4 regions of the Pedobacter sp. W3I1 genome follow, and region 3 is predicted to be linked to each of the others. Evidence: riboswitches for the same ligand, from Rfam matches in the RefSeq annotation. Region 3 holds a riboswitch; each other region holds the start of a gene.

Region 1 (5,838 bases), 3.3 Mb from region 3:
TAAATCTGCTCCCTGGCTGCTGACGGCATTTTTATAATTCTGTCCGTTTAATGATTGCTCGGTACCTGGATAGATAAAACGTACCGGAATTTGCCCATTAAGCACCGTATTTACAGAAGCAGTTAACTGCGGATAATCTAATCTTCTCCGCTCCGCCCAGGCCTCCAGGCCTTGCCCAAATAAGGCAATCCATTTTTGCTCGCCGATTGATTTTTTATAATTACCTGCATCATATTGTACTGAAGCCTGATTTAGATAATCTTCAACGGCACTTCCACCTATACTGTATTGATCAAAGGACGCCCTGATGGCCTGTTTATATAGGTCAGCTGCATTTTCTGCCGTAAAGCCTCTTGCAGCGGCTTCAGCCCTATCAAAAAGCAGTTCGGCGTAACTAAAAATTACTGCTGGTGCTTTTGGTGCTAAAAAGTAAGCACCTGGTCTTGAAGAGTTTGCCAATCCTATTTTGCTCGCTTCTGAGTTTGTTGAGCCATTTGGAATACCAACGTAATTTTGCGGCGTAGGATTAGCAGTTTTACTGGCATAAACCTGTAATCTTAAATCGTTTAAGCTAAACAATTTATCTATTAAGGTTTTACTAATGCGGTAATCTTCCCTGGTTTCGAATGAAGCAGCCACCGGATTTTGCTGTGGCGAATCGCTGTAAATCACCTGGGCAATATCTGCTCTGCTGCTAATATAGCTACCTCCTTCGGCCTGTACTTCATCAATTACCTGCTTTGCTTTAACAGGTTCCTTATCAGCAATACGCAAGGCGATACGAAGCCTTAAAGAATTAGCAAATTTTTTCCATGAGGCAATATTGCCACCGTATACGATGTCTCCAACAACAGCTTTTCCCGAGGCAGGATCTAAAAATGTCTGAGCTGTTTTTAAGTCGTTTAAAACACTGTAATATACATCCTTTTGCTTATCGTAAACAGGTGTGATAAACTGTTTGATTTGTCCGGCCTGGGTATATGGAACATCGCCATAGGCATCAGTAAGCAATAAAAACACCCAGGAGCGTAAAACCAGGGCCACCCCTTTGTAATTTGGATTGCCTTGTGCATCGGCCAGTTCGATGATTTTATTATAGCCCGCAATACTCTGCGCATAACCTGTTGCCCATAAAGACGTAAAGCTACTGCTGGAGTAGATAAAACGGTCTTCTTCGGTATATTGTACTTTTGCCCATTGCTGTGTAAAAAGCAGGCTCGAATTCATATTATTGGTTACGCCCCAATAGGCATCGGCGGTAACTTTAGTGGTACCCGTAAGTAAATAATCGATCTGTGGAATCTCTGTTGCATTAGGATTGATGTTTACTTCATCAAGCTCTTTTTTACAAGATGAAAATGCCAATGTTAAAATGGCCAGTATATATAGTTTATTATTTTTCATGATGGACATATTTAAAATTTAACATTCAGATTTATACCGTAACTGCGTGTACTTGGGTTAGAAAGACTTTCTAAGCCTTGGCCGTTTCCGGTATTAAAGGCAACCTCAGGATCAATATCAACTACATTGCGGTGGATGATCCACAGGTTACGGCCAACAAGTGAAACGGAAACGCCCTGTAGATTTAAAGGACGGATCCATTTTGCCGGCAAGTTGTAGCTCAGTTTTACTTCACGGAGTTTTACATAAGAGGCATCGAAAATATTAGATTCATCAATGGTACGGAACGATTTATAATATTGCTGGGCAGGCAACACTTTTTCATTGCGTTTACCATCAGCTGTTACGCCATCAAAAACCATCCCATCATCATAAACCGTTACACCTGCAGGGGCAGCTCCATTTACCCTCACCGTTCCTTTGTTTTTATCATTGTCAGGATAATAATAGGATATACCTCCATATTCTGCAGCTCTTCCTGGCAAGGTAGAAGCTAACACGCCTGTGTAAGTACCTGTTGCATAGGTGCCATTGTAAATAGAACCACCAATACTGGCATCAACCAACACACCTAGGCTTATACCTTTATAACTAAAAGTATTGTATACTCCACCAATCCAGTCTGGTGTATATTTACCTAAAACCTGTTTGGTCGGATTTGTAGCCGGTGCTCCTGTAGCATTAACAATGATATTTCCATTACCATCTCTTAAGAAGGCTGTTCCGAACAATGATCCATAAGGTTGTCCAACCGTAGCAATTACCTGAGCAGAATTGGTAGCTACAACATAGTTAGTCAATAATTTTTCAGCGTCCAGTTCTATTACTTTGCTCCTGTTGGCTGCAAAATTCACATTAACATCCCAGGTAAAGGCTTTTTTTACCGGAGTAATGCCCAATTGTGCTTCTATTCCTTTATTGTTGATTTTCCCGGCATTAAGCAATTTAGAGCTAAAGCCTGTACTTTGGCTTACATCAACCGCCAAAATCTGGTTGTAACTATTGGTATTATAAGCACTTACATCTAAACGCAACCTTTTATTAAAGAAAACAGCTTCAACCCCAAGTTCTGAGGATGTAGTGGTTTCGGGTTTAAGATTAGGATTAAGGTCGATACTACTGATATTAAGCTGAGGATTTCCATTAAATGGTGCACTAAATGGATAAGTATTGATCAAACGATAAGGATCGGCATCTTTACCTACTTTAGACCAACCTCCGCGTATTTTCAAATAATCAAGTGTTTCGCTTTTAATATCGAATGCTTCGGTAGCTATGAAACTTCCATTAAATGAAGGATAAAAATAAGATCTGTTCTGTGCCGGCAAAGTAGACGACCAATCGTTCCTTGCCGTAATGTTGGCAAAAAGATAATTTCTAAAACCAATCTGACCTGACGCATACACACTATACGATTTTAAGCGCGATAAGTTATTAGAAGATGTTAACGGGTCGCGTGAATTTTTTAGGGTATACAATCCTGCAACGGCTAACTTTGGTGCACTTTGATCATTCTGTTCTATATATTGCCTGCGGATATTACCACCACCCAATAACTCCAGGCTAAAATCATCATTTAACTGCTTGTTAAAGTTCAGCGTGGCATCGGTATTGTTTTCGTTAACGGTAAATGCACTTTCGGTATAAGAACCAAAAGGCGTTCCGTTGGTGCCATAAGCAATTCTGATTTTACGCCTGTCGTTATAATAATCGGTTCCTGATCTGAAATTAAAATTAAGTCCGTCAATAATTTTATAATTAAGGGCTACGCTTCCAATAATCCTGCTTCTGTTTTGCGAAACCGTATTTTCATAAGCGACCCAATAAGGATTGCTATAATAGTTATTGTTCCAGTTAAACGTTTTTCCATTCTCGTCCAAATAGTCTTTTAACTGGTTAATATCAACCTGACGGCCAAACCAGGTAAACTGTAACATGGTACTGGTTGATCTTGAACCGCCTGTACCTGGCAAATTATCAGAAGCAAGTTTACTGTAATTTGCGTTAGCGGTTATACTTAACTTAGGAGTAATCCGTAAAGTGGTATTTAGTACGAAAGCATTTTTTCCCTGACCAGAATTGGGCACAATACCAACTTGTTTCAGGTTATTGTATGATAAGCGGTAATCGAATTTTTCGTTAGCATCTGCAATAGATACACCGTTATTTAATGCATATCCGGTTTGAAAGAAATCGCGTACGTTATCTGGATGTGCTACGAACGGAACGGCTACACCTTTCGAAAAAAACTGTGGAATTAATCTTCCGTCTAATTTTGGTCCCCAGCTTTCATCTACCCCATCATTTAATCCTTTACCAGCACCATCTACATAACTGAACTGACCTTCTGACCCCTGCCCGAAGGCATTTTGATAAACTGGCAAAGTAAGCAGGCTTTCTAAAACAGCATTCGAATTGATTTCGATACCAATTCCTTTTTTCGATTTACCTGTTTTAGTTTTGATCAAGATCACGCCGGCTGCAGCCCTCGAACCATATAGTGCCGCAGCGTTTGGTCCTTTTAACACACTCATTGATTCTATATCTTCAGGATTGATATCTGAAATGGTATTGGCATAATCTCTTGCCCCAGCCGAATTTAACTGCGAATTATCTACCGGAATCCCATCAACCACAAATAAAGGCTGGTTATTTCCGGCAATAGACGTTTCACCTCTGATGACCACACGTGATGAACCCATACTCCCCTGGCTGTTGGTGACACGCACCCCTGCAATTTTTCCGGCAAGTGCATCCACCAAATTAGATTCTTTGGCTTCAGCCAAATCCTGTCCTTTTAATTCCTGAACCGCATAACCCAGCGATTTCTTCTGCCTCGAAATACCCAATGCTGTAACTACTACTTCATCCAGCGCATTATCGCTCGACTGAAGAATGACCGAAATCGGGCCAGGATTTTTATTGATTTGTATTTCCTGACTCTTAAAACCGATATAAGAAAATACTAATGTGCCTTTATCTGGTGCATGAATTGAAAAAGCACCCTTCCCATCTGAAATGGTTGTTTGTTTGGTTTCTTTTATTAAAATGGAAACACCTGGGAGTGTTTCGCCATCTGCCGACTTTACCGTTCCGGTAACCGTGACATCTTGAGCGGAAAGCTTTTGTGCCATGAAGAGCAGAAAGATAAACGCTATTGATTTTAAATTTTTAAACATATTGTGTAGTTAATAATTAGTTAAAAGGGATAATAATTTGGGCAAAACAATTCCACCACGACAAAAACGTGTTTTGTTTTAAAAAAAAATAATGGAATGGTTAGTCTAAAAAAGCCTGTTAAAACGGAGCAATTTTAACAGGCTCCACGCATTCGGAAGCATGTGTTAAGGTTTATTTCAATGGATTTCAGCTCATCTGTCTTTTTCATTTGAATGATTTTATTTAATGCATATTTAATTTCAAGAACGCATTCAGGGCAAAAAAAAAGCACCCCTTAAATCAGAAGTGCTCCATATATTTTTGATAAGGATAACGCAAACAACTGACTTAACTACCCCAGATTCATCTGAGATGGAATTAGCACCATTTCTAAAAATTAGATGGTTGCTAAGGCTTCACAGGGCCATTCCCTCCGCCTTTCTTGATAAGTATTTTAAAATAACTGGGGCAAAGGTATAACTTATTCCATTTATCCTATAGTTTTTATAGAATTTTATTGAAATATTTTTTCTTTGGCAATTACATCCATATCTTTGTCTACTAGTTTAGTCGACAAATACACATCCCAATGAAATTAAAATCCATTTTAACAGCCATATTGGCCATATCAATAACTTTTACCTACGCTCAGGAACATGTTGCATTAGCAAATAACCAGGCGGCAAAGCTTCAAGGGAAAAAACAAAAAGCATTTGTTGCCCTCGGCAACTGGCGTGGAATAGCTAAAGTAAAGGAAGGATTAGAAATTCCTTTCAACTTCGAGATCAGCGAAAAAAGCGGTCAGCAGAAATTATATTTCCGCAATGCTGAAGAGCGTTTCGAAGGTGGCCTTGTAAAACAAACATCCGATTCACTTTTCGTAAAACTGGATCAGTTTGATAACGAACTCGCATTTGCTATAGATGGTGACCAATTAACGGGTGTTTTAAGAAAACAAGATAAAGCAGGCAAACCTTTGGTCATTATTGCTGAACGAAAAAATTACCGTTTTAAAACAGATAAACCTGCAACAGCAGACTATTCTGGTAGTTATGATGTGGTTTTTACATCGCCAAATGGCAAAGAAGAAAAAACAGTCGGTTTATTTAAGCAGACGGGGAACAAACTTACGGGTACTTTTCTCCGCGTAACCGGCGATTCGCGCTATCTGGAAGGTGTTGTAGAAGGAAATGAATTCCAACTTTCGAGCTTTATTGGCTCCTCTCCTGCCTATTACAAAGGAACTTTCCAGGCAGATGGCTCGTTAAGGGGTGA
Region 2 (5,838 bases), 2.7 Mb from region 3:
GATATTGTAATGCATAGCAGTACTAAATACCTGGGCGGTCATAGCGATGTGCTGGGCGGAATTTTAATAACAGCCAAAAAAGATGAGCTGTGGGAGAAAATCAAAAATATCCAGCAAACCGGTGGTGCGGTTCCTTCCCCTTTCGATTGTTTCCTATTAACCAGAAGCATTAAAACCCTGGCCTATCGCATGAAAGGCCATTGCGAAAATGGAAAAATTATAGCGGGTTATTTAAACAAACATCCGAATGTTGAAGCCGTTTTTTACCCAGGGTTAGAAAGTCACCCACAGCATGACATTGCAAAAAAACAAATGAAAGATTATGGCGGGATGATGTCGTTCCTGGTTAAAGGTGATGTTGAGGCTGCCCATAAAGTGGTCAATAAAGTTCAGTTATTTGCTCAGGCCACCAGTTTAGGCGGCGTAGAGAGTTTGATTGAGCACCGTTATTCAGTTGAAGGCCCTGATAGTAAAACGCCTAAAAATTTACTCCGTATCTCTGTAGGTTTAGAGCATGTAGATGATATTATTGCTGATTTAGCACAGGCGTTGGGTTAAAATATAAAACCTACAAGGTCTTAGAGACCTTATAGGTTTTATACAAGAAATTCAGAAAAGAATGATCGTCATTCCCACGCAGGTGGGAATCTTAAAGCGTTATTGCATTAGGATTCCCAATCAAGTTGGGAATGACGACAACCAATTTAAAATCTTATTTAGGATTACAGATCGTAGTCAACTTAGCTGAATAATTTGCTTCCAGCGGCTCATTCGTTTGCGCTAAACGTTGTGATCCTGTATTGGCTGGGCAGGCAATATCACCGGCAGCATCATAAATCAGTTTAGTTCCATTAGCTAATAATTCTTTTGGTACATATACCTGTACTTTGGTAATGGAATAACCTGAAGGAAAATAACGCACATAATAACCATCAGGGTGTTTGGTCCAGATACCGCTCGGTACATCGCTTCTTGGAGGAGCCATACCTGCTATAATAGCATATTTTTCCATGTCGGCATAAGTGTAATTTCCAGAAGCTACCAGCTGGCGGATATTATTTTCTGCCTCAAAAACGGCCCTTACACCTGCAGGCAATTGGTCTTTAGCTTTTTCCATTATATCGAAAGGTAAAACTCCTAAAGCACCACCTTCTAATTGCGTAAGTTGTTTTGGCGTTAATAATTTTACTGCAGTAAGTTTAACCTGTCCGTTAAAATCGGCAAATTTTGTTCTGGCAATAATGGTCCATAACAACACCTGAATATCGTGTTGTTCTACATCCGAATGTTTTTCTGCGCTTTTCAGTATAGAAACCACGATTTCTTCTTTCGGTCCCAAAACGGGTGCAAACATATAACCGTCACCTTTTGATGGAGCAAAAGTTCCGGCTTTTAAGCAGTAGCTTTTATTGGTCATTTCGTACAAACCTTCGCAAAGCAAAAAACCACCCTCTGGATTTTTAGGCAATAAATATAATGGCTGGGCTTTTAAATTTAAAGAATTAATAAAATCTGGCAGCTTTTCGCCTTCTCTATTTACATCTTCAAAGCTGGTGGTAATGGCAGCGGGCTGTTTTAAAAATTTATCTACGCCTAAAGCTTTAGCACCCTGAGCGGTGCCAACTTTTAATAATTTGTCTTTTAAACCTCCAAATTGCGCGTTTGCATTGCTTAAACACACTATAGTTAATAGCAGGCTTAAACAGAGAACTTTTGTATTTTTCATCATGATTAAATTTAGATAGGAAAACAAACTTAGAATTTTAAGCGTAAATTTTATATTAAAAGTTAAGTTTGTTATGCCATCATAAAAATACTCCATTCATTTTCAACTAGTTAATGTAAATTCGAAATTTTATTTTGTGGATTAAAATTAAATTCAGACATTTGAAATATTATTTGGTAGAAAGCTAAATAAAAGTCAATCTTCACAGGTTGATTTATAAAGAAGTGGCGAGAGACTGGCTCGATGACCCACTGGCAACCCTCAGAAAGAGAAGGTGCCAATTCCTGACCGGATAACATGGTGTTATTTGGAGATATAAATTAGAACTGATGAAAACATTAAATCTTCAATCGCTAAGCGAACCCAGTGCAAACCTTAAAAAGGTAGAAAGAGCTTCTATTTCTTTTATTTGTTGCGATATGCGTGCGATTACTTGTATGTGCTGTTGCATACAGTAATTTAAAAATCTTCCTTTTTTGTTTCTTTTCAAATTGGAAGGTCCCGGGAAATCGGGATACGCCCTGTTAGGTTTAAGATTCTCTTAATCTCTGCTATCTCATCACATCAACTAAAAAAATAGAAATCATGTCAACATCATATAAATTTGAAACTTTACAATTACACGCTGGCCAGGAAATAGATCCAACAACAGGTTCAAGGGCTGTTCCTATTTACCAAACCACTTCTTATGGTTTTAAAAATGCAGAACACGGTGCCAATTTATTTGCGCTAAAAGAATTTGGGAATATCTATACCAGGATTATGAATCCTACAAATGATGTTTTCGAAAAACGTATTGCCGCTTTAGAAGGTGGTGTAGCTGCTTTGGCAGTGGCATCAGGGCAAGCAGCTCAATTTATAGCGTTAAACAATATATTAGAAGCTGGCGACAGCATCGTTTCTTCCTCTCACATTTACGGCGGAACGTATAACCAGTTTAAAGTAGCTTTTAAACGTTTGGGGATACACGTAGATTTCGCAAATCCTGATGTACCTGAAGAATTTGAAAATAAAATTACCGATAAAACAAAAGCAATCTTTTTAGAAACCATTGGCAACCCGGCGTTTAGTGTACCTGATTTCGAAAAAATTGCCGCAATTGCAAAAAAATATGATCTACCTTTAATAGTCGACAATACTTTTGGTGCGGGAGGTTATTTATTTAAGCCATTAGAACATGGTGCCAACATAGTTGTCGAGTCTGCAACAAAGTGGATCGGCGGTCATGGAACAAGCATTGGTGGGGTTATTGTTGATGGTGGAAACTACAATTGGGGCAATGGTAAATTCCCTCAATTCTCTGAGCCATCAGAAGGTTACCATGGTTTGGTTTTCAGCGATGTTTTCGGCATCGGTGGACCATTCGGGAATATCCAGTTTATTATCCGTGCCCGTGTGGAGGGATTAAGAGATTTGGGACCTGCCCTATCGCCTTTCAATTCATTCCTTTTATTGCAAGGATTAGAAACTTTATCACTCCGCGTTCAACGCCATGTAGATAATGCATTAGAATTAGCAACCTGGTTAGAAAACCACCCTTTAGTTAAGGAGGTACATTATCCTGGCCTTGCTAGCAGTAAATACAATAATCTGGCTAAAAAATATCTAAGCAACGGTTTTGGTGCTGTATTATCATTCGAATTAGAAGGAAGCAAAGAAAATGCTTCGCAGGTGATTGATAGTTTAAAACTGGTGTCGCACCTGGCTAACGTTGGCGATGCAAAAACGCTGATTATTCAGCCTTCAGCCACCACACATCAGCAATTAAGCGAAACAGAACAATTAGCCGCAGGGGTAAAACCAAATGCATTAAGGGTTTCGGTAGGCATTGAGCATATTGATGATATTAAAGCCGATTTCGAACAAGCATTTGCGACAATTAATGCTACAGTTCCAACAGAGCATTTACAAGCCTAAACCCCTTTAGGGGCTTTTTAAAACCACAACATCATTACAAAATGCATAACAGTAAAAACGATAGCACTTCAAAGTCGCCTTCAGGGGATTTAGGAGCAACATATCATTATAATAAACAGTTCAAACTAGAGAGCGGAAAAAAAATCCGCAATCTGCAAATTGCTTATCAAACTTATGGCAAATTAAATGCAAATAAAGATAATGTGATTTGGGTTTGCCATGCACTAACCGCCAATGCTGATGTTTTTGAATGGTGGGAAGGTTTATTTGGAGAAAATGCTTTGTTCAATCCAGAAGAACATTATATCGTTTGTGCCAATGTTTTGGGTTCGCATTATGGCAGCACAAACCCGTTGAGCACCAATCCGGTAACTGGCTTACCTTATTACCTTTCGTTTCCACAATTTACCATCCGCGATTTAGTATCGGCACACCAGTTATTAGCTTCGCATTTAGGGATTGATTATATTAAATTATTAATAGGTGGTTCTTTAGGCGGGCAACAAGCTGTTGAGTGGAGTATTTCGGAACCGAATAAAATTGAAAACCTGATTTTAATTGCTACCAATGCGGCGCATTCTCCCTGGGGAATTGCTTTTAACGAAAGTCAGCGTTTGGCCATTACTACCGATAGAACTTTTTATGCTAACCAACCAAACGGTGGCAGTAAAGGTTTAAAAACAGCCCGTAGCATTGCACTTTTAAGTTATAGAACCTACAGCGCTTATGGCAGTACACAGGTTGAAAGTGTAAACGATAAGACAGATAATTTCAGATCGTCTTCTTACCAGAATTATCAGGGAGAGAAACTGATTAATCGCTTTAATGCTTATAGTTATTATTATTTAACCAAAGCAATGGACAGCCATAACGTGGGCCGCAACCGTAAAAGTATTGCCGATGCACTAAAATTAATTACGGCGAATACCTTGGTAATTGGAATAGAAAACGATGTATTGTTTCCGCTGTCAGAGCAAAAATATCTGGCCGATCATATTCCGGGAGCAGAATTTAGCGCCTTGCATTCGGATTATGGACATGATGGATTTTTGATCGAAACTGATGCCTTGACTAACGTAATCGGAAATTTCATTAAAGAAAGCCGTAACAAAAAAATCATCCAATTACAGCATACCGCTTAGAAAGGTAGAAGGTTAGGGTTTAGGGTTTAGGGTGAAAAATAAAGAGAACAGCTAATATCTGTACCATCAAATCAACAAAAAATAATATAAAATAAATATAGTTAATCAGTGTAATCTGTTTATCTGTGTAATCAAGTCTAAAATAATGAGTAAGAATTTAAAAATCGGTTTATTTGGTTTCGGCGTTGTAGGACAAGGTTTATTGGATATCATCCAAAGCCAGAACTTAAACCTGGAGATCATTAAAATTGCGATAAAAGACCCAAGAAAGAAACGTACCCTTAATAAAGATCTTTTTACTACTGATCGCAACGAAATACTGAACAATACAGAGATCAATACGATTGTAGAATTAATTAATGATGCAGATGCGGCTTATGAAATTGTAACTACAGCATTAAAAAACGGTAAAAATGTAGTTTCTGCCAATAAAAAAATGATCGCCACGCATTTGAAAGAACTGGTAGATTTACAGCAAGAGCATGGTACTTCTTTATTGTATGAAGGCGCTGTTTGTGGCAGTATTCCAATTATCCGCAATTTAGAAGAATACTACGATAATGAATTATTCCATGCTTTGAGTGGAATTTTTAATGGCTCGTCCAATTACATACTGTCGAAAATATTTAACGAAAACCAAAGTTACGATTCGGCATTAAAAGAAGCACAGGACTTAGGTTTCGCGGAAACCGATCCGATTTTAGACGTGGGAGGTTACGATCCAAAATATAAACTGGCCATTGCTACAGCACACGCTTATGGTTTATTTGTAAATCCTGATGCCATTTTAAACATTGGTATTCAGAACCTTTCTAACCATGACATTAAATATGCACGTGAGAAAAACTTTAAAATTAAGTTGGTTCCTACTGCACGTAAGGTAAACACAAAAGATATTGTGACTTATGTACTGCCGAAACTGGTAGCAAAGGATGATTTTCTTTACAATGTGGAGAACGAATATAATGCAGTTGCCGTTCAGGCGGCTTTTGCTGATAAGCAGTTTTTCTATGGTAAAGGTGCGGGTGGCCATCCTACCGGTGCCGCTGTACT
Region 3 (5,838 bases):
GCGTAGTTGGCAATAAAATGGTCGATATGCAGTTAACCAATCATAAACTGGTAGATCGTGGTACACAAATGGTTGCCGATGAACTGAATATTGGTTATGATGAAGCTGCTGAATTATTAACCCGTTATGGAAGCGTGCGTAAGGCAGTTGCAGCAGGACACTGAGAAATGTTAGAATGAGAGAAGGAGGGATGGAGTGAATGAAAGAATTAGTGAATGATAGCATGTAAGAGTAGCATTAATCATTCTCTCATTCAAAATTCAATCCTTCAATAATTAAGAAAAAAGCATGCACGAAATTGAGCCTTACTATCAGTGGAGAGATGATTATATTTCGGCAGAAGATGAGCGTTCGCCATTTTACAATACCGAATATTCTGAACTTTATTTCGATAAACAGATTTATAACTTTTTATTGCACCCCCAATGGGACGAGTTTGGCTCGAATACGCTGTACATGAAGGTATTGTACGCCGATTACGACCGCAGTTATGCCGTTATAGAATTTATAGGGGAGTGGAACGATGCCATTAATAATGATATTATGCTGCTAAAGCGTGATATTTTAGAGCTGATGATGGATGAAGGCATTAATAAATTTATTCTGATCGGAGAAAATGTGCTGAATTTCCATGCTTCTGATGATAGTTATTATGAAGAGTGGTTTCAGGAAGTAGAAGATGGCTGGATTGTTGGCGTAAATTTTCAGGAACACGTAATCACTGAGTTTCGCGATAATAACATCGATTATTACATTAACTTTGGCGGTGCATTCGACAATCTGCCATGGCGCACACTAAAACCACTACAGGTCTTTAAAAAAGTTGAAGAATTGCTGACAAAAAGATTAAACTAAATATTTATTTTTATATAGTTAAATACACAAAATTTAAAATGGAACAACAAAATTATCAATATCAAGACAACAGTGTTTTTGTACAGGAAAGATCTGCATCTAAACGTTTCTTTGGGAATGTTTTCTTATGGATGTTTGTAGCACTAGCTGTTTCTACAGTTGCAGCTTATTTTATTGCCAGTACGCCAGCAGTATTGGATTATCTTTTATCTTATAACCCACAAACAGGTAAAGGTGGGTTTACTGTTTTAGGTTACATTGCAATATTTGCTCCGCTAGGATTAGTATTCTTGATGGGCGCTGGTATGCAACGGATGTCTTATCAGGCATTAATTGGCGTATTTTTGCTTTATTCTATATTAACTGGAGTAATGCTTAGCTTTATCCTGTTAACCTATTCTTTGCCATCTGTTGTAATTAGTTTTGCAGCGGCTGCCGCGATATTTGCCGTAATGGCGATAATGGGCTACACTACAAATACAGATTTGAGTAAGTTTGGACCTATATTATTTGCAGGCGTAATCGGTTTGGTGATCATCAGTATTATCAATATGTTTTTAGGCAGCTCTACATTGGGGTACATTATGGGATTTATTGGAGTGGCTATTTTTACTGCCTTAACTGCCTACAAGGTGCAAGAGCTTAAAAGAATTGGCGAAGGTTTGGATGAAAATGGAAATACTTTAGGTGTAAATGAAAGCAAAAAATTAGCGATCATGGGCGCCTTATCGCTTTATATCACCTTCATCAACTTATTTTTGTCGCTATTGCGTATTTTCGGTAGTAGAAGATAGATCTCAAAAACAGAACAATATTCTTAAGGCTGCGCAGTTTTGCGTGGCCTTTGTAATTTTATTTGGTAGCAAGGCGATAATTTTTGGAATTGATGTTGCTTTGTTGCATTTTTGTATGCTTATTAAGAAAGACGGAGGGATTAGACCCAACGAAGTCTTAGCAACCTGTAACCATACAAGGTGCTAAATTCTATTCTGCAAATAGCGGAAACAGATAAGTTTAGGATTACGATTCTCGTACCAACTTTTTAAATAAGCTTTTTTTTGAGATTTGAGACTATAGATTTGAGATTTGAGACAATGTGTCTTATCTACTCTCATATCGCATATCTCAATTCTCATATCTAACAACAAGAATGAGCATAAGAGAAGAATTAGAAAAACGTATTTTGGTGATTGATGGTGCAATGGGTACCATGATTCAGCGATATACCTTAACCGAAGAAGATTTTAGGGGGGAGCGATTTAAAAACCATCCCTGTGATGTAAAAGGCAATAACGATTTGCTCAACATCACACGTCCGGATATTATAAAAACGATACACCTGGAGTATCTGGCGGCTGGTGCCGATATTATCGAAACCAATACGTTCAGTACACAGCGCATTTCCATGGCCGATTACCAGATGGAAGACCTTTCTTACGAAATGAGTTTTGAAGGTGCACGTGTGGCAAAAGAAGCTGTAAATGAGTTCATGGCAGCAAATCCAGACCGTAAATGTTTTGTTGCTGGTGCCATTGGCCCAACCAACCGTACCCTTTCCATGTCGCCAAATGTAAACGATCCTGGTTTTAGGGCTGTTTATTTCGATGAGCTGGAAGCAGCTTATTACGAGCAGGTACGCGGTTTGGTAGATGGTGGTTCGGATGTATTATTAATCGAAACCATTTTCGATACTTTAAATGCTAAAGTGGCTATTGTAGCCATTAAAAAATATGAAGAGGTAATAGGCCGTAAACTGGAGATCATGATTTCCGGTACCATTACCGATGCCTCTGGCAGAACACTTTCAGGTCAAACTGCTGAAGCTTTCTTAAATTCTGTAATGCATGCAAAACCATTAAGCATCGGTTTTAACTGTGCTTTGGGTGCTAAAGAAATGCGACCACATATTGAGGAGCTTGCTGCAAAAGCGGGCTGTTATGTTTCGGCCTATCCAAATGCTGGTTTACCAAACGAGTTTGGTGCTTACGATGAGCAGCCGCATGAAACGGCACATTTGGTTGACGATTTTATTGCCTCTGGTTTTGTGAACATTGTGGGTGGCTGTTGTGGCACCACGCCAGAGCACATTGGCTGTATTGCTAAAAATGCAAGGAAAGCTGAGCCTAGGAAAATCCCTGTGCTAGAACCTTATATGCGTTTAAGCGGGTTGGAGCCAGTAACCATCACCCCAGAGAGCATTTTTGTGAATATTGGTGAAAGAACAAATATTACCGGATCTCCAAAATTCTCTAAATTGATCTTAAGCGGCGATTACGAGGCTGCATTGGCCGTTGCCCTACAACAGGTTGAAGGCGGTGCACAGATCATCGATGTGAACATGGATGAAGGGATGTTGGATTCGGAAGCAGCAATGACCAAATTCTTAAACCTCATTGCCTCTGAACCTGATATAGCCAAATTGCCCATCATGGTCGATTCATCTAAGTGGTCGGTTATTGAAAATGGTTTAAAATGTTTGCAGGGAAAAGGAATTGTAAACTCCATTTCACTAAAAGAAGGGGAAGAGAAATTCCGCGAAAGCGCCCGCAAAATTATGCAATATGGTGCCGCCGTGGTGGTAATGGCTTTTGATGAGCAGGGGCAGGCCGATAATTACGAGCGTAGAAAAGAAATCTGTAAACGGAGTTATGATATTTTGGTAAATGAAATTGGCTTCCCGGCAGAGGATATTATTTTCGATCCGAACATCTTAACCGTCGCAACCGGATTAGAAGAGCATAATAATTATGCTGTCGATTTTATAAATGCTACCCGCTGGATCAAAGAAAACCTGCCTCATGCCAAAGTGAGTGGTGGGGTTTCTAACATTTCTTTCTCTTTCAGGGGGAATAATACCGTTCGCGAAGCCATGCACTCCGCATTTCTTTATCATGCCATTCAGGCCGGTTTAGATATGGGAATTGTAAATGCGGGGATGTTAGAGGTTTATCAGGAAATTCCACCCGAATTGTTAGAAAGGGTAGAGGATGTGCTCTTAAACCGAAGAGACGATGCTACGGAGCGTTTGGTAGAATATGCCGATACCGTAAAATCGAAAGGTAAAGAAGTGGTTAAAGATGAAGAGTGGAGGAAAGGTTCTGTTGAAGAAAGATTATCTCATTCCTTAGTTAAGGGAATTGTAGAATATCTGGATGATGATGTGGAAGAAGCCAGGCAAAAATATGCCCGCCCGATTCAGGTAATCGAAGGGCCATTGATGGACGGGATGAACATCGTAGGTGATTTATTCGGCGCCGGGAAAATGTTCCTGCCTCAGGTAGTAAAGTCGGCAAGGGTAATGAAAAAAGCCGTAGCCTATTTATTGCCATTTATTGAACAGGAGAAATTAGATAATCCCGATCAGGATCAGAATTCGTCAGCAGGAAGAGTATTAATGGCCACTGTAAAAGGTGATGTGCATGATATTGGGAAAAATATTGTGGGCGTGGTATTGGCCTGTAATAACTTCGAAATTGTTGATATGGGTGTGATGGTTCCTGCGCAGGAAATCATCAAAAAAGCCAGAGAAATAAAAGCCGATATTATTGGTTTAAGTGGTTTAATTACGCCATCGCTGGATGAAATGGTTCACTTTGCCAAAGAAATGGAGCGCGAAGGTTTCACCATTCCATTAATTATCGGTGGAGCAACTACTTCAAGAATCCATGCTGCTGTAAAAGTAGCACCGCATTATTCGGGACCTGCTATCCACGTGTTAGATGCTTCCAGAAGTGTTACCGTTTGCAGCACCCTGATGAATCCTGAAACAAAAGATGACTATGTAGCAGGCATTAGAGCTGAATATGATAAAGCACGTGAAGCGCATTTAAATAAGCGATCGGATAAACGTTTTAAAACCTTAGATGAAGCACGTGCAAATAAATTTAAGATCGATTTTCAGCCCAACTTACCTGTTCCGGAATTTACAGGCACAAGGGTTTTCGATAACTATCCCTTAGAAGAATTGGTTCCCTATATCGATTGGACGCCTTTTTTCCATACCTGGGAACTCCGCGGAAGTTATCCGAAAATTTTCGACGATAAAAATGTAGGCGACGAAGCGAAGAAACTTTTTGATGATGCACAGACTTTATTAAAACGCATCCTCGACGAAAAACTGTTAACAGCAAGAGCCGTGATCGGTTTCTGGCCAGCAAATGCGGTAGGAGACGACATCGTTTTAGAAGTCCAGAGTCCGGAGTCCAAAGTCCGAAGTCAACCTAGTGACTCAGGACTCAGGACTGAAGACTCAAGACTAGTTACTATCCACACCCTCCGCCAGCAGGCCGAAAAAGTAGATGGGCAGCCTTATTACGCCTTATCTGATTTTATTGCACCGAAAGAAAGTGGTATTCAGGATTATTTCGGTGGTTTTGCCGTAACGGCGGGTATCGGGATTGATGAACTGGTGAAAGAGTTCGAATCCAATTACGATGATTATAACAGTATCATGGCCAAAGCACTGGCCGATCGTTTGGCTGAAGCCTTTGCCGAGCGCCTGCATGAACGTGTACGCAAAGAATATTGGGGTTATGCACAGGATGAAAATCTGAGCAATCAGGAATTGATTAAGGAAGAATACGCAGGGATCCGTCCCGCGCCAGGTTATCCTGCCTGCCCGGAACACACCGAAAAAGGAACTTTATTCCAGTTGCTTGATGCGGAGAATAAAATTGGACTTCACTTAACCGAAAGTTATGCCATGTATCCAACAGCAGCGGTAAGTGGGTTTTATTTCGCGCACCCTGATTCGAGGTATTTTGGATTAGGAAAAATTACCAAAGATCAGATTGAAGATTATGCCATCAGAAAGAATATGCCGGTTGAAGAAGTGGAGCGGTGGTTAAGTCCGAATTTAGCTTATTAACATCGTCGATTTGTCATCCTGAGTGAACGAAGGATCTCGAACCGAAGAACATATAAATTGATATTTGCAGTCATCAAAAAAATAGGAACTGCTATATGTTAGAGATGCTTCATTAG
Region 4 (5,838 bases), 1.4 Mb from region 3:
GATTTTTTTATTATTTAATTTGTTGATTATTAGTTGTTTGTGTTTTTACTGTATCGTCATTTCGAGCGGAGTGCAATGCCGTCGAGAAATCTAATGGAATAGATTTTTCTCCCGAAAGTTCGGGACTGCGCTTCATTCGATAGCTATCAGATCGAATGAGGCTTGAATTATGGATTGTCAATGATAGTCAGCGAAGCCCCCTTTCAATGCGTCCACTACACCATGCGCGCTGCTCAAAGCGCTTTGCTTAATGAGAAATTTGTCTTATTGAAAAATTATATTTCTGTAAATCAGTATGTTATGAATAAAGTCTATAAAATCTATAGGAATACTTGTGTAAAGTAAACAAAGTTTATACTTTTACAAAAAAATATAATAGTTCACTAGCAAATTTACGTTCGATATGAAACTCCGCAGACAACCTCAGCCATATTTTCTGATCAATTATTCAGATCAGTACAACTGCTGTTGCCGCTAATATAAACTAAGATACGGATCACCTGTTAAGGTTTTCATTCAGATATTCTTATAAAAATCCTGGTACCCCGGGGCCTTTTGATAGAATATTATGGTGGTCATGTATTTAAGTCAATAAGTTGCCGGGGTATCAGGAACGGCCTAACTAATCACCACCACTAGTTTAGGTTATTACTCTAATTAATTCACCACCATTAATTAGTTGATTTATAAAGAAGAAGGGAGAGTCAGTACTCGTTGAACTTCTAGCAACTTTCCATAGGAAAAAGTGCTCAAACTGATCTAGCAATAGATTATAAATTAACCAATAACATTAAACACATCGTTTCCTGTTAGGGATTTCATTAAGCAGAAACAACTGTATAAACAGCTTGTATCTATGCTGCCTGAATTTTTCTATGGAAAAATGTGCCTTGTTATTAAAAACTCTAAAACGATAGTGTTTAACTAATAATGATGATTATGAAAACGACAATTACCTCAAAAATTGCATGCCTAACCACCTCAGTACTGTTACTGGGCGGCATTGCATCAGCCAAGGTGGCAAAACCATTTCCTAAAGAAGGGATTTGGAGGGGCGAGTTTAGTGTAAGCGAATCAAAAGTGCCCTTTAACTTCGAATTAAAAGGTAAAAATCCTCAAACAGCCATTTTGACTTTAATTAATGGCTCCAGACGTGATGATTTTCATGTAGAACGACGTGGCGATGACTCCATTTATGTAAAAATGAATACCTATGATGCTGCTTTGGTGGCGAAAATTGAAACTGATGGGACTTTATCGGGCGAATACCGCAGTCTGGTACCTGGCTTTAGAGGCAATTCGCTGCCATTTGTAGCCGAACATGGTAAAAATTACCGCTTTGTCGAACCCGGTAAAGACGTGGCTCCGAAGCACAATATCTCTGGTAAATGGGAAATAAAAACTTATACCAAAGAAGCTGTACCTGCTTCGATCGCATTATTAAAACAGAACGGGAACAAGCTTACAGGCGTAATCATGACTGTTGTTGGTGATACCCGAGAATTGGAAGGCACCGTACAGGGCGATGAATTTGAATTATCTGGTTTTACCGGACCAAGTCCTTTTATTGTAAAAGGGAAAATAAACGATGATAACAGCATTACCGGAGAACAAGGATTTGGGATTTATAAAAACCTGAAATTTGACGGGCAACGCAACGAAAACGCCGAACTTCCTGATCCTTATAAACTTACTTTTCTTAAAGAAGGCTATAAAAAACTCGATTTTACTTTTCCAGATCTTGCCGGAAAAAATGTTTCCTTAAGTGATGATAAATATAAAGGTAAGGTCGTAATTATCGAGACAATTGGTACCTGGTGTCCAAATTGTACCGATCAAACTGTTTTTCTTTCTCCATGGTTTAAAAAGAACCAAAAACGTGGTGTAGAAGCCATTGCAATTGGTTTTGAACAAAAAGATGATCTTGAATATGCGAAATACACTTTGGGCAAATTGAAAGAAAAATATGGTATCACTTACGATATCCTTTTCGGAGGCATTGCCGATAAAAAAGTAGTGGCCGAAAAACTGCCAGCGCTAAATAAATTCATTGCTTTTCCAACAACCATCATTGTCGATAGAAAAGGAAATGTAAGAGAAATTTACACCGGTTATACCGGCACTGTAACTGGAAAATACTTTAACGACTATGAAACCAAATTCAATAAAGTATTAGATGAACTGATTGCTGAACCGGTACCCGAAAAACTGGCTTCGGTAGAAACACAAAAAAGTAAGTAACCTAAACCAACCAAACCAAAAAAATGTGAGGCTGCATCATATTGCAGCCCATATTTAACCTACACTCAAAACTTTACATGATGAAAACTAACTTTGCTAAAATGCAGGTGCTGGCACTGGCATCCCTCATTTCTACTACAGCCTTTGCTGTAAACAAGGTGCATGAAGAACCAAAAGTGGCCAAAAAATTTATAAAAGAAGGAATTTGGCGCGGTGTTTTTAAAGTTGCTGAAACAGAAGTCCCTTTTAATTTCGAACTAAAGGGAAAAGATGCAGAGCATGCCACATTTACACTGCTAAATGGTACACGGAGAGACGATTTCCATATCAAATATTTAGGACAGGATTCACTGTTTATCAAAATGAATACTTACGATGCAGCTTTGGTAGCCAAAATTGAAAGCGATGGACGGATCTCAGGCGAATATAGAAGCTTAGTACCAGGCTTGCAGGGCAATGCTTTGCCTTTTACTGCAGAGCAAGGTAAATCTTACCGCTTTGTTGAGCCCGGAAAAGATGTTGCGCCTACCGCAAATTTGACGGGAAAATGGGAGTTTAAAGGTTTTTCTAAAGAAGCCGTTCCAAACAAAGTTGCCATATTAAAGCAAGAAGGCAATAAGTTAACAGGTGTAATTATGCAGGTAACTGGCGATAGCCGTGAGTTGGAAGGTACCGTACAGGGAAATCAGTTTGTACTTTCTGGTTTTAGTGGTCCAAGTCCCAAAATTTATAAGGGTACGATTAACGAAGATGGTACACTTTCTGGCGAAATTAGCCAGGGCATTTACGATAACTTAAAGTTTACAGGCGTAAAAGATAATCAGGCGGAATTGCCAGATCCTTATACACTCACACATTTAAAAGAAGGCGTTAAAAAACTTGCTTTTACTTTCCCTGATCTGAATGGAAAGTCTGTTTCGTTAACGGATGATAAATATAAAGGTAAGGTTGTAATTGTGGAGTTGGTAGGTACCTGGTGCCCGAACTGTACCGATCAAACCGTATTCCTTTCGCCATGGTTCAATAAAAATGCCAAAAGAGGCGTAGAAGCCATCGCCATTGGTTTCGAACAGAAAGATGACCTTGAATATGGAAAATATACGCTGGGTAAACTACGCGATAAATACAACATTAAATACGATATCCTGTTTGGCGGACTGGCTGATAAAAGATTGGTTGCTGATAAACTTCCGGCTTTAAATAAATTTATCGCTTATCCAACCACCATTATTATTGATAGAAAAGGCGAAGTACGCGAAATATATACCGGTTACACCGGAACCGTTACAGGTAAATATTACGATGATTACGAGAAAAAATTCAATAAAGTTCTGGATGAATTAATCGCAGAACCAGTACCATCTGCTGCTTATTTTGAGGCACAGGCAAATGGAAAATAGCTAAACCACCTAAACTAAACACCATAAATAATATGTTACAGTATAAAACGATCGCAATTATTGCTACTACACTTGTAGCCTCATCTTTTACAGCTTTAAACGGGCCAAAACCTAAACTAAAGGTAGCTACGGAAACTCTTGTAAGGAAACTGGTAAACTATAAAGTTAGCCCTGAACAGAGTAAGTTAACCTGGGTGGCCAAAAAGGTAACCGGAGAACATTCGGGAACCATCAACGTTAGTTCCGGGTCTTTAGCCTTAGACAATAAAGTACTAAAAGGCGGCAGTTTCGAGCTCGATACCAAAACCATTGCGGTTACCGATCTTACTGATAAAGAAACCAATGCTAAACTGTTGGGTCATTTGAAAAGTGACGATTTTTTTGCGGTAGAAAAGTTTGGTAAAGCTAATTTTAACATTACATCGGTGCAAAGTACCGGTGCAGGAACTTATGATGTGAAGGGAAAGCTCACCATTAAAGGCATTACTAACGAAATCAGTTTTCCTGCAACAGTTAAGCAAGAAGGCAATAAAGTAATTGCAAATGCAAAAATTACGGTCGATAGAACCAAGTACGATATCAAATTCAGGTCTAAAAGCTTTTTTGAAAACCTGGGCGATAAAACCATCTATGATGATTTCGAGCTGAATGTACAGCTGGTAGCCAATAATTAAAATCTCTCTTGTTAGGTTAGTTGAGATGGGAGAGTCTGGTATTCTCCCTTTCGCTAGCTAAACAGGTAGGTCCGTCATCCCCAACTTGATTGGGAACCACGAAGTGCTCATCGAAGATAATCTTAATGCTTAAGCTTAACCAAAGGCTTTAAGATTCTCGCCTGCGCGGGAATGACGACCGATTAATGAAGACTACAATATTTCAATTAAGGGATGTCAGTCTGAGCGTAGTCGAAGACCCGTTAAATAATTCCGAACCGAATACACTAATGAAAAGAAGCAAAATAATAATTTCCCTGTCCTTAGTTTTAGTGGTGTTTTTAATGGCCGGATTTGGTGCAGACGATCCCACTGTAATTAACAGTAAGGAACGTTTAGGCGAAAAGCTGTTTTTTGATCCGATTCTTTCTAAAGATAAAAGCATTAGCTGTGCTTCGTGCCATAAACCGGAATTTGCTTTTGCAGATACATCAGCGGTGAGCTTAGGTGTAGGGGGAACCAAAGGAACGCGTAATTCGCCATCGGTAACCAATCTTTCGGGCAGACCAAGCCTCTTTTGGGATGGCAGAGCCGCTTCCTTGGAGGATCAAGCCCTGCAGCCCATTATTAATCCTGTAGAAATGAACCTGCCTATTGCCGATGCCATTGATCGCTTGCAAAAAGACAAGGATTATGCAGCACTATTCCAGAAGATTTTTAATTCGCCACCTACACAAAAGTATTTGCTACTGGCCATTGCCTCTTTCGAAAGAACATTAGAAACCGCAAACAGCCCTTACGATCGGTATATTAATGGAGATGACAAAGCCATCTCCGAAAATGCAAAGCGCGGCAGGATGTTGTTTATCGGAAAGGCCAACTGTAACAATTGCCATTCGGGTGAAGATTTTACTGCCGACCGTTTTAAAGGAATCGGGTTATTTAATGAATTAGAACTGAAAGACCAGGGTAGATTTGAGGTCACGCATAACCCAGAGCATAAAGGGCATTTTAAAATCCCTGGTTTAAGAAATGTTGGGATTACTGCACCATATATGCACAACGGGATGTTTAAAACCCTAAAAGAAGTGATCCAATATTACAATAATCCAGATGTGGTAATCAAAAATGGGAAAAACAGGGATCTTTCTTTAAATAAACCATTAGGCTTGAGCGAAAATGAAATAAACGATATAGAGGCTTTTTTACTTTCGCTTACCGATGATCGGTTTCAAAAACAAAAATGATAAAATAGGCAGAGTTCGATCAAAAATCTTTAAAACTTAATTTTTAACACATTTTTCCACTAAAAATGAGGTGGATGGCCATTGGTATGTCTATTCCAAAATAAACAACATGAAGAAAAAACTACTTTTAATATTATTATTGAGCGTACTTACCTACGCGCAAATATCTGCCCAACAAAGAGTTATTACCGGGGTAGTTGTTTCTGCTGAAGATAAATCTCCTTTGCCGGGTGTATCGGTAAAGATCAAAGGGCTTGATGGTTCTACGGTTACCGATAAAGATGGTGCATTTAAAAT

Evidence for each region. Region 3 has a riboswitch for S-adenosylmethionine ahead of metH (methionine synthase). Riboswitches for the same ligand answer to the same signal wherever they lie in the genome.
Region 1: linked by a shared signal. The riboswitch ahead of QF042_RS12155 (SusC/RagA family TonB-linked outer membrane protein) and the one ahead of metH (methionine synthase) in region 3 are both predicted to bind S-adenosylmethionine.
Region 2: linked by a shared signal. The riboswitch ahead of QF042_RS14500 (O-acetylhomoserine aminocarboxypropyltransferase/cysteine synthase family protein) and the one ahead of metH (methionine synthase) in region 3 are both predicted to bind S-adenosylmethionine.
Region 4: linked by a shared signal. The riboswitch ahead of QF042_RS19780 (peroxiredoxin) and the one ahead of metH (methionine synthase) in region 3 are both predicted to bind S-adenosylmethionine.

What each region holds. Positions count from the first base shown of each region.
Region 1 is NZ_JAUSXN010000001.1:2,916,112-2,921,949, reverse strand. Features, by position in the region: gene QF042_RS12160 (SusD/RagB family nutrient-binding outer membrane lipoprotein) at 1-1,404, opposite strand, end outside; gene QF042_RS12155 (SusC/RagA family TonB-linked outer membrane protein) at 1,416-4,583, opposite strand; SAM riboswitch class I at 4,909-5,015, opposite strand; gene QF042_RS12150 (peroxiredoxin) at 5,153-5,838, shown strand, end outside.
Region 2 is NZ_JAUSXN010000001.1:3,501,760-3,507,597, forward strand. Features, by position in the region: gene QF042_RS14490 (PLP-dependent aspartate aminotransferase family protein) at 1-558, shown strand, start outside; gene QF042_RS14495 (hypothetical protein) at 713-1,729, opposite strand; SAM riboswitch class I at 1,938-2,048, shown strand; gene QF042_RS14500 (O-acetylhomoserine aminocarboxypropyltransferase/cysteine synthase family protein) at 2,312-3,643, shown strand; gene metX (homoserine O-acetyltransferase) at 3,685-4,785, shown strand; gene QF042_RS14510 (homoserine dehydrogenase) at 4,931-5,838, shown strand, end outside.
Region 3 is NZ_JAUSXN010000001.1:6,224,752-6,230,589, reverse strand. Features, by position in the region: gene murQ (N-acetylmuramic acid 6-phosphate etherase) at 1-164, shown strand, start outside; gene QF042_RS25555 (hypothetical protein) at 289-855, shown strand; gene QF042_RS25550 (Bax inhibitor-1/YccA family protein) at 894-1,649, shown strand; SAM riboswitch class I at 1,766-1,870, shown strand; gene metH (methionine synthase) at 2,006-5,722, shown strand.
Region 4 is NZ_JAUSXN010000001.1:4,857,227-4,863,064, reverse strand. Features, by position in the region: SAM riboswitch class I at 682-779, shown strand; gene QF042_RS19780 (peroxiredoxin) at 940-2,241, shown strand; gene QF042_RS19775 (peroxiredoxin) at 2,322-3,641, shown strand; gene QF042_RS19770 (YceI family protein) at 3,674-4,315, shown strand; gene QF042_RS19765 (cytochrome-c peroxidase) at 4,585-5,541, shown strand; gene QF042_RS19760 (TonB-dependent receptor) at 5,651-5,838, shown strand, end outside.